3 regions of the Glutamicibacter sp. V16R2B1 genome follow, and region 2 is predicted to be linked to each of the others. Evidence: riboswitches for the same ligand, from Rfam matches in the RefSeq annotation. Region 2 holds a riboswitch; each other region holds the start of a gene.

The links. A riboswitch is a leader RNA that binds a small molecule or an ion and turns the genes downstream of it on or off. The one in region 2 is predicted to bind thiamine pyrophosphate.
Region 1: another riboswitch for thiamine pyrophosphate. It lies ahead of thiO (glycine oxidase ThiO); the one in region 2 lies ahead of FDN03_RS10545 (ECF transporter S component).
Region 3: another riboswitch for thiamine pyrophosphate. It lies ahead of thiM (hydroxyethylthiazole kinase); the one in region 2 lies ahead of FDN03_RS10545 (ECF transporter S component).

What each region holds. Positions count from the first base shown of each region.
Region 1 covers NZ_VATX01000015.1:415,904-419,195, forward strand. The annotation lists gene FDN03_RS12050 (OsmC family protein) at 1-50, shown strand, start outside; gene FDN03_RS12055 (GNAT family N-acetyltransferase) at 146-1,156, opposite strand; TPP riboswitch at 1,254-1,366, shown strand; gene thiO (glycine oxidase ThiO) at 1,363-2,475, shown strand; gene thiS (sulfur carrier protein ThiS) at 2,619-2,873, shown strand; gene FDN03_RS12070 (thiazole synthase) at 2,879-3,292, shown strand, end outside.
Region 2 covers NZ_VATX01000015.1:103,546-106,837, reverse strand. The annotation lists gene FDN03_RS17025 (ATP-binding cassette domain-containing protein) at 1-623, opposite strand, end outside; gene FDN03_RS10550 (ECF transporter S component) at 620-1,243, opposite strand; TPP riboswitch at 1,307-1,461, opposite strand; gene FDN03_RS10545 (ECF transporter S component) at 1,568-2,188, opposite strand; TPP riboswitch at 2,255-2,410, opposite strand; gene FDN03_RS10540 (DUF4235 domain-containing protein) at 2,538-2,780, shown strand; gene mnhG (monovalent cation/H(+) antiporter subunit G) at 2,871-3,230, opposite strand; gene FDN03_RS10530 (monovalent cation/H+ antiporter complex subunit F) at 3,230-3,292, opposite strand, start outside.
Region 3 covers NZ_VATX01000002.1:39,537-42,828, reverse strand. The annotation lists gene thiE (thiamine phosphate synthase) at 1-362, opposite strand, end outside; gene thiM (hydroxyethylthiazole kinase) at 431-1,216, opposite strand; TPP riboswitch at 1,208-1,302, opposite strand; gene FDN03_RS00760 (hypothetical protein) at 1,369-2,958, opposite strand; gene FDN03_RS00755 (aldehyde dehydrogenase family protein) at 3,035-3,292, shown strand, end outside.

The sequences.
Region 1 (3,292 bases), 310 kb from region 2:
GCACCGTGGAATTGGGCACGCCGGTGACCAGCACGCGGGTCGACAACTAGGAACGCGAGGGGGCGCCGCCGGCTGATGCCGGTGGCGCCCCCGTCTTTTCTGGGCCGCGCACCCCGGCTTGGGGCCAACCGCGGATACAGCGCAGCTATGCCTCGCCCGGAGCCGGTTCCAGCTCCAGGGCGGCGATGGCCGGGAACGGGTCGCTGCGCAGCCGTCCAAAGGTCAGCACATCCACCCGGGCGCCGTCCATGACGAACTTTTCGCGTTCCACACCCTCCTGAATGAAGCCAGCGGCCCGGGCCACCCGCAGGGACGCGGGATTGTTCGCTCGCGCCCCCAGTTCCAGCCGGTGCACGCCGCCACTGCTGAGCAGGTGATCAGCCACGGTGGCCGCGGCCCGGCTGGCCAGCTGCCGGCCGCGGTATCCGGCGGCCACCCAGTACCAGAACCAGCTCAGCGTGTTGGCCCGGTCCAGGCTCGCGCACACCAGGCCCACCAGCGTCCCGTCCACGTCGATGGCGTAGGGGCGCTGCTCCTGCGGGGACGCCAGCAGCCGGTCGATGTAGGCGTGGGCTTCATCCAGGGTTCTTACCGATCCCTGGCGCTTCATCTGCGCATCCGAGGTGAACGCGGCCAACACCGCCGGGGCGTCGGCGGGGCGCAGCGGGCGCAGACGCGCCCTCGTCGCTTCCAGTCCTGCCGGGGCTGGGGCCGGGCGTGGCGCCGGGGTCGAGTGCTGCTGCGCGCCAACGGCACTGGCGGTGCCCTGGTGGTACAGCAGCTGCCAGCGTCCCCGCTCCAACTGCCACAGGGAACTGCGGTGGGCGGTACGCACCCCGGTGCTCTGCCAGCGCAGCAGCACCTGATGCTCGGACAAGGCCAACAGGCTCGGGGCGTGCAGGGCGGCCGGGGGATTATCGGTGCGCGTTTGGGTGGCCAACAGCGCGATGATCTCGTCCTTCGTGTAGTGCCGGCCCGAGACCCCCACCTCCTCAAACATCTCGTGCAGCAGCACAGCCAGCTGCTGCGCAGCCCCCCGGACCGCTGGTGAGAGCAACTGCTCTTCCAGGGCCAGCAGCTCTTGGGCCAACGGGTCGCTGCGCTCCAGGAGCCGGGGGTAGGACTGCGCGTTGTGGGTGGTGCCGGATGCGTTCATGCCTCCCAGTGAACCACGGGTTGTGTGTGCGGCGGCCCGCCGGCGGGACCGGCCGTCATGCAATTGGTGTTTGTGAGCTGCACCATGCCTATAATCCTTCTAACTCCGCGGGAGCCTGCGCGATCTGTTGATCCGGGCTGAGAGGGCTTCGTGCCGACCGCTACACCTGATGCGGGTCATGCCGCCGTAGGAAGGAAAGTGCCCTGATGCATGTCGTGATCGTTGGTGCCGGGATCGCCGGACTATGTACCGCTTTTGAACTGCGCAGCCGCGGGGTGCGCGTCACGCTCTGCGACCCTAACCCCGCCGGGGGCGCCAGCCATGCGGCGGCCGGCATGCTCGCCCCGGCCGCGGAAATCGTTTGGGGACAGGACCGGCTGCACCAGATGATGGCCGACTCGGCGCAGCTCTACCCGGAACTGGTGGCGCGCGTGCAACAGGCCACCGGAACGACGGTGGCGTACCGGCAAAACCCGACCATGGTCGTCGCCGCCGAGGCCGCCGACCGCCAGGCGCTGGCGGAGCTGGAGGAGGTCCGCCACCGGCTGGGGCTGCCCACCCAAATGCTGCTGGGCTCCCAGGCGCGGCGCAGGGAACCGGCCCTAGCCGGCAACATCGCCGGAGCTCTGGTATTCCCCGAGGACCACCAGGTCGATCCGCGCTCACTGACCGGCATCCTCATCGAGCATTTCAGGCAGGACCTGATCCGGGAGCAGGTCAGCGAAGTGGAGCTCTGCGGCGCCACGGCGCGGGTGCACACCCAGACCGGGCGGGTGCTGGAGGCGGACCAGGTGCTGCTGGCCACGGGCCTGGGACAGGTGCCCGGCACCCCGCAGCTGCCGTTGCGGGCGGTGCACGGCGACATCCTGCGCCTGCACTTGCCGGCCCACCTACGCCCGCTGCTCACCCACACGGTGCGCGGGGTGGTGCACCGGCGCAACGTGTACCTGGTGCCGCGCAGCGACGGCAGCATCGTGCTTGGCGCCAGCAGCCGCGAGGACGGCAACGACCTGGTCAGCGTGGAGGCGCTGTACACCCTGCTGGATGATGCCCGGCGCCTGGTGCCCGGGATCATGGACGCCTCCCTGCGTGAGGTGGTCGCCCGGCCCCGGCCCGGCACCCCCGATGACCGGCCCATCATCGACCGGGTGGACGCACACACGGTGGTGAGCAATGGGTTCTTCCGCCACGGCGTCCTGCTGGCACCCCTGGGCGCCCGGATCGCCAGTGACCTGCTGCTGGGCGCCGACCCGGGGACGCACCGTGGGCTGTTGGGGCTGCACCGCTTTCCGGTCGCGGCCAGCAGCACCAGCCGCTGATCCCGGTCACCCGATCAGGCGGCCCTGTCCGCCGCGCATCCGGCCCCGAACCCGGGCAGCCGCAGACATCCGGCGCCGCCCGCCACCCCGGTGAGCGCCACCAGCCAAAGCCAAAGCAACCAGAAAGAGAGGCACGAGAGGCAATGCCTGAAATCACCGAGATCGAGGTGCAGCTCAACGGCCAGAGACTGAAGCTGCCCGACGGGGCCACCGTGCGTGACATCGTCGCCGGGCACACCAAAAAGCTCATCAACGAACAAGGCCTGGCCGTGGACGGCTCACGGCTGGGAATCGCCCTCGCCATCGACGGGGACGTAATTCCGCGCAGCGCCTGGGCCAGCCACACGGTGGCGCCCGGGGCACGCATCGACCTGGTCACCGCCGCACAGGGAGGATGAGAAAGATGACCCAGAGCAACGAAGCACCCCACACGCCCGAAGATGTCTTCAGCATTGCCGGGGCACAACTGCGCTCCCGCCTGGTGATGGGCACCGGGGGAGCGACCTCCCTAAGCACCCTGGAAGAGGCCCTGGTCGCCTCGGGCACCGAGGTCACCACCGTGGCCATCAGGCACTATGCCGCAGCCGGTGGGGATTCGGTGTTCGCCATGCTCCAGCGCCTGGGCGTGCTGGCGTTGCCGAACACCGCCGGCTGCTACACCGCCCGCGATGCGGTGCTCACCGCCAGGCTGGCGCGCGAGGCCCTGGAAACGGACTGGATCAAGCTGGAGGTGATCGCCGACGAGCATACCCTGCTGCCGGATCCGATCGAACTGTTTACCGCCGCCGAACAGCTGGTGGCCGACGGGTTCCAGGTC
Region 2 (3,292 bases):
GCTGCCGTGCGCTCGGCGGCGTTGAGCACCGCGTCGCGTACCCCCAACGCGCCCTCCGGGTCAATGTTGGCGGTGGGTTCATCCAGCAGCATCAGCCCCGGGCGCATGGCCAGGATCCCGGCCAGGGCCAGGCGCTGCTTCTGTCCCCCGGACAGCTGCTGGGTGGGATGTTCCGGCGCCAGCTGGCCCAACCCGACCGCCTCCAGTGCCAGGGGAATGCGCCGGGAAATCTCCTGCGGGTCCACCCCGAGGTTTTCCGCCCCGAAGGCCACGTCGTCTTCCACCCGGGCCTGCACGATCTGGGTTTCCGGGTCCTGCTGCATCAGGCCCACACCCTGGCGCGGCCCGAACGCGTCCTGCTCCCCCACCAGCAGCTGCCCGGTACACCCGGCCAGCTCGGAAACGTCCAGGACCCCGGCCATGGCGTGCAGCAGCGTGGATTTGCCCGCGCCGCTGGGTCCCAGCAGCAGCACCCGCTGCCCGGCCGGAACCTCCAAATCCAGGGCGTGCAGGGCCGGTTGCTGCCGGTCGGCGTGCTTCCAGCCGAACCCGCGCGCGCTCACGGACAGGGCACCGGATTCCAGCTGGGGCAGCGCGGCGTGGTTCGTGATGCCGGCGGTCATTGCTTCGCCCGCCCAAAGACCGGTTCACGGTTCGCCCTGCGGCTGGGCAGCGCGGAAAGCGCCCCGGTGGCCGCCAGCGCGCGGGTGGCGAAGTAGGACAGGATGCCGGCAATCACCAAGCCGGAGAGGCTCATCGCCGCCACGTGGAAAAGCTTCATGCCCGCGGTGTATTCCGCATAGTAGGCCATCAGGTAGGCCTCGCTTAGCGCACCGAACAGTCCGGCGCCCAGCCCCGCCAGCATCGCCACCCCAAGGCTCCACACCCGGTAGCGGAAGAGCGCGAACACCACCTCGGCGCCCAGCCCCTGGACAATGCCGGAAACCAGCACGGTGATGCCCCACTGCGAGCCCAGCAGCGCGGAGATCACCGCGGCCAGCAGTTCACAGTACAGGGCGGCGCCGGGCTTGCGGATGATCAGGGCCCCGAGCACTGCCGGGAAGAGCCACATCCCGGCCACGAAGGCGCTAGCCGGCGGGAAGGCCACAAAGGCCAGGGAAATGAAGCCGTAACCGGCGTTCCAGCCCCAGAACACCACGCCCGAAGCCACGGCGATCACCGAGGCGACGACGATGTCGGCGACCTTCCACGAGCTGCTGGCCCGCAACGGTGTTGTTGTCACTTGGATATCCTCCTGAATCAGGAGGGGAGCATGTATGCGAACCGGGGCGCGTCCCCGGGGGCATACCTGAGATTCTCGACTTCCTTCGCCGGTACTAGCCGGGGCAGGTTCGAGGGTCTGCGATCTATCGCACTCTCAGCGTCTTTTACCCTTACGCCTGCCGTGACGCGCCTGGCGGCACGGCAGCGGGCTGGTATGACGCTCCCCTGTCGGTTTATGTCTGCGTTGCCACCATACCCCAGGATGCCGGTCGGGCAGAACCCGCACCGGCGACCGGTTTGAGGCGGACGTCATATTGCTCTTGCTCCGGCCGCCAGGCGCCGCCTAGCGGGAGCGGGTGAGCACCGGTTCCCGGTGGGCCCGGCGGCTGGGCAGGGAGGCCAAGGCACCGGTGTTGGCCAGCATGCGGGTGAGGAAGAACGAGCAGATCCCGGCGATCAGCAACCCGGAGACGCTCATCGCCGCCACATGGAACAGCTTCATCCCGGCGGTATAGTGCACGAAGTGGGCGGTGATGTAGGCACCGTTGAGGGCGCTGAGGAAGCCGGAGCAGAAACCGGCCAGCATGGCGGCGGACAGGTTCCACACCCGGTAGCGCAAGAGCGCGAACACCAGCTCGGCGCCCAGCCCCTGCAGCAGCCCGGAGACCAGCACCGTCAGTCCCCAGTGGGTGCCCAGCAGGGCCTCGATGATGGCGGCCAGCAGTTCGCAGTACAGTGCCGCACCGGGCTTGCGAATGATCAGCGCCCCGAGGACCGCGGGGAACAGCCACATGCCCGAGAGCAGCGCGCTGGCCGGCGGGAACGCGGCGAAGGCCAGCGTCACGAAACCATAACTGGCGCTCCACGCCCAGAACACCACGCCCGAGGCCACGGCGATGACCGAGGCGATCACGATGTCCGCGACCTTCCATGAGGTGCCGCCGGTTCGCTTGGTTGTTGCCATTTTCTTCCATCCTCCTGGTTCAGGAGGGGAGCACATGCGGATGCGCAGGGAGCTGTCCCTGCCGCACATCTGAGATTCTCGACTTCCTTCGCCGGTACTAGCCGGAGCAGGTTCGAGGGTCTGCGATCTATCGCACTCTCAGCGTCTTCCACCGGTCCCGGCCACCGGCGTTTGCTGCGCGGTGAGCCTCGGGGACGGTATGACGCTCCCCTGTCGTTTCTTGTCAGCAGATTGCCGCGGCGATCCGTGGATCACCCGATGCCATGTCTGCGATGCCACCATAGCTCAGGATATGCTTTCGATAGAAAGAGAAGTCCCCATGCGAACAGGAGCGCGAAGAATGAAACCAATGATGAAGCTGCTCGCCACCGGCATTTCCCTGGGAGCCGGGTTTGTCGGCAGCAAGCTGGTGGACCGCCTGTGGAAGGGATTCACCGGCAATGACGCCCCGCGCCACGGCCAGGAAGCCGAAGCCGAAGCCTCGATGCGCCAGGCCCTGGCGTTCGCCGTCTTCTCCTCCGTGGTGGCCGCGATCATCCAGGTCCTCACCGACCGCGGCACCCGCAAGGCGTTGGCCAAGCTGAACAAGTAGTTCCCCGGCGATTGCGCCGTGGACAGGCAGGGCCTCGGAGCACCGTGATGCGGTGCTCCGGGGCCCTTGTTCGTGGTGCCGGCAGTGGCGCTAGTCCTTGTTCTGGCGGCTGGCGTTCTCCACCACGGTGCGCAATTCGTCGCTGTACAGCGTTTCGCGCTTCACGTGCTTGGTGCGGTACCCAGAACGGCCAATCATGTGCGCGGAGACCGGTGCGGTCAGCAGCTGCACGCCCCAGGCCAGGGCGAGCACCGGCACCACCTGCCAGGAGCGCAGGTGGATGGCCAACCCGATGAACAGCAGCAGGAAGCCAAGCACCTGCGGCTTGGTGGCCGCATGCATCCGGGTGAGCAGGTCGGGGAAGGTCAACAGGCCTATGCCGGCGATCAATGACATCAGCGAGCCGACGATCATGCAGCCGGCGGCCACAATTTCCAGGAACTGATCCATCACGCATTCCTCTGGTCGGAAACGAACCGGGAGACGGTGACCGAGCTGATGAAGCCGATGGC
Region 3 (3,292 bases), on a different contig from region 2:
TTCGCCGCCGCCAGCTGCTCATCGGTGGAGGCGCTCAACCCCAAGGTGGCGTCCCCGATCAGTTCGCGCACCCGCTGCACCGGCAGGTCCTGCTGCCCGATGTGCACCCCGGTGACCGCGGCCCCGGCGGCCCGTGCCGCCAGGTACACGTCCACCCGGTCGTTGACCAGCAGTTCGGCCCGGCCCGCGGTGAGCTGACCGGCGGCCAGGGCCAGTTCATAGAATTCGCGCGCGCTTTCCTCCTTGGCGCGCAGCTGGATCCACTGCACGCCGGCCTGCACGGCGGCCTGGATGACCTCAAGGGTGCGGTGTGGGGTGCAGCTGGCGGTGTTGGCGACCAAATATACGCCGAGATTTCGCATGATTGTCCTTAAACCGCCCCCCTGCGGGGCCGGCGGGTTGAGTCGTGGGGGGATGAAGAATGAGGGATCTAGAGTTCCTCGATGCGCACCGCACCCAGTTCCTGCGGATCGGTCAGGGCCAGGGCGTCGAGGAACTGCGCGGCAAAGCTGCCCGGCCCCAGGGACAGGGCGGCGGCGCGTTCGGCGGCCCGCCCATAATAGGCGTGGGCGGCAACGGTGGAGGTGAACACGTCCTGCCCGGCGGCGATCGCCGCCGCGGCGAACGCGCCCAGGGCACACCCGCCGCCGGTGACGCGGGTCAGTTCGATCCCGTCGGTGTGCACCATGACCGTGCGCTGGGCGCTGACCACGGCGTCGGCCGGCCCGGAAATCGCGACCACCGCGCCGTGGCGTTCGGCCAGTTCCCGCCCGGCGGCGATGGCCGCGGCCACGGGGTCGGCCGAATCCACCCCGCGCCCGGCGGACTGGTGCCCGGCCAGGGCCATGATCTCCGAGGCGTTGCCGCGGATCAAGGCGGGGCGCAGCGAAACGATGCGCTGGGCGTAGCGCGTGCGCACCGGCAGCGCGCCAACGGCCACCGGGTCCAGCACCCAGGGCGTGTTGGCCTGGTTCGCGGCCTCGATCGCCTCATCCATGGCGGCCAGCTGTTCGGTGCTGGGGGTGCCCAGGTTCACCAGCACCGCGCAGGCGGTCTTCGCGAACGGCCCGGCCTCCCCGGGCAGGTTCGTCATGGCCGGGGCGGCGCCGGCGGCCAGCAGCGCGTTGGCGGTGAAGTTGGCGACCACGGTGTTGGTCAGGCAGAACACCAGGGGGCTGGTGTGGCGCAGTGAATGGATCACGGCAGGCAGGGTCATGTGCGACATCCCTCCGCTAGTTTGAACTAGTTCAGGTTCGACGGGTGTCATCTCAGTCGGCGGCGCCGACACCCCGTGTCACTCGTGACCGAGCGTACGCAATCGCCCACCCGTTGACAAACCTGTGACGCGCCGCACCGCGCCGCCCCAGGTCAGGGCCGGCCCGGCGCGCCCGGCGGTGCTGCAGGGCCGGCAGCAGCCGGGCGCCCATGTGCCGCTGACGGGTGCTTTTCGGGGCCGGGGTGCGGGATGAGCAGCCGCGCCGGGAAGCACAGCACCGCCAGGCTGAGCCCGACCCATCCGTAGTCAAACCCGTAGCCGCAGAACAGCAGGGCGCCCAGGGCGGCGGTCACGGTGCGCAGCGAACGCAATTCGATCACCTGCCGGTACCAGCGCTCCCAGTGCCCATCCACCGCCCAGGCCACCTGCATCCGCCGGCTGGCCAGGCGCACGGCGGCGTGGGCCAGCAACAGCACCGCCACCAGCAGCAGGATGAACGCCGCCGGGGCGGTGACCAGCCCCCACAGGTAGTCCAGTGGCGGGCGCAGCAGGAAGTAGACGCTGGCGGCCATCAGCAGCCCGGCCACCGGGTAGATCCAGCGCGGAAGCGGTCCCCAGTGCCGGGGCCCGGTCCGACCGGCCTTGCCGTGCACGTACCCCATGCTGCTGCCGGTGATCACCAGGTAGAGCAGGGCGGCGCCGGTGATCAGCACCATCAGGTGCATCCCCGGCCGTGCATCGGGCAGGGCCTGCGGCTGCGGTGAGTGCGTGGGCCACAGGACGAGCAGCAGGATCAGTGAGGCGCCCAGCGCCACGTACTGGGTGGCGAACAGGTGATCGCGCAGGGCGCGCACCGGATGCCGCGGCACGGCGGTGACGCCCTCGAAGTTCTGCGGCGGGCGCCAGAACAGCATCACCAGGGCGACGCCGAGCACGGCGTAGTTCCCTACCGAATCCCAGCCGTCGCCCAGCGCGCGCAGCCGCTCAAGGTCCCCGTCCGCGGCCTGCTGGTGGAACCACCGGGCCTTGTAGTGCAGGGCGGCCGCGCCGTTGGCGGCCAGGACCACGGCCACGGTGCGGTACAGCCGGTTCAGCCACACCCGGCGCAGCACCCGGTTGTCGTGCCGCGAGATCCCCGGCAGCGGCCTGCGGCGCAGGATCACCAGGCTGGCCAGGAGGGTGGCGGCCACCAGCAGCCCCAGGCAGAGGGCCAGGTACGGCAGCACCTCGCCGGCCGGGCGCAACCCGTCGGCGGCCGGGATGAAGTAGCTCATTTCCTCTTCGCTGAGCTCGCGCTGCGCGGTGGGAGCCCGGTAGGGCACATCGCCCGCCGCCCACAGCGCGGTGAGCGAGCCGGCCAGGACCAGGACGAGGGCCGCCACCAGCTTGCCCGGCACCAGCCCGGTGCGCGGCTGCGGGTCGGCGCTGCGCTGCACGCGCGGCCCGGTGAACTGGGCCAGCACGTAGACGAACCCGACCCACAGCGCCGGGGTGGCGGCCCGCCCCACCGCGCCCGGCCAGCCGCCGGGCACCGCCTGCCCCTCCGCGCTGATCAGGTAGAAGGCATCGAACCAGTCGGTGGAGACGGCGGCGAGGAACCCGATGAGCGCGCACCACCGGGCGTACCGGCGCGCCTGGGACAGCAGGTTCCCGCTCCCGCTCGGGCTGAGGGCCCGCAGGATCAGCGCCACCAGGGCGGCGGCGACGGCGAACGAGCCCAGCGGGGCGCTCAGGTCGGTCATCGGCCCTCCTTTATCCAGCCCAATGTATCAACCCGGTGGCGCAAACGGGGGCCGGGGGATGACGTACGCTCGAGCCATGGGAATCTTCACCTCACAGCAGCCGCCGGAACCGGTCGGGGAAACCGCGCCGCCGGTCGACGAGCACCCGGGCAAGATCGCGGAGATGATCGCGCACCTGCGCCGCTCCGCCGACGCGCGCATCACCCATCCGCGCCGTTTCCGCGCCCAGCAGCTGCGGGCCCTGGAGAAGATGCTGGCCGAACGCAAGGAGGACTTCATCGCCGCGCTCGCCGAGGACCTGGGCAAGAGCGCGACCGAGGCGAAGTTCTCCGAG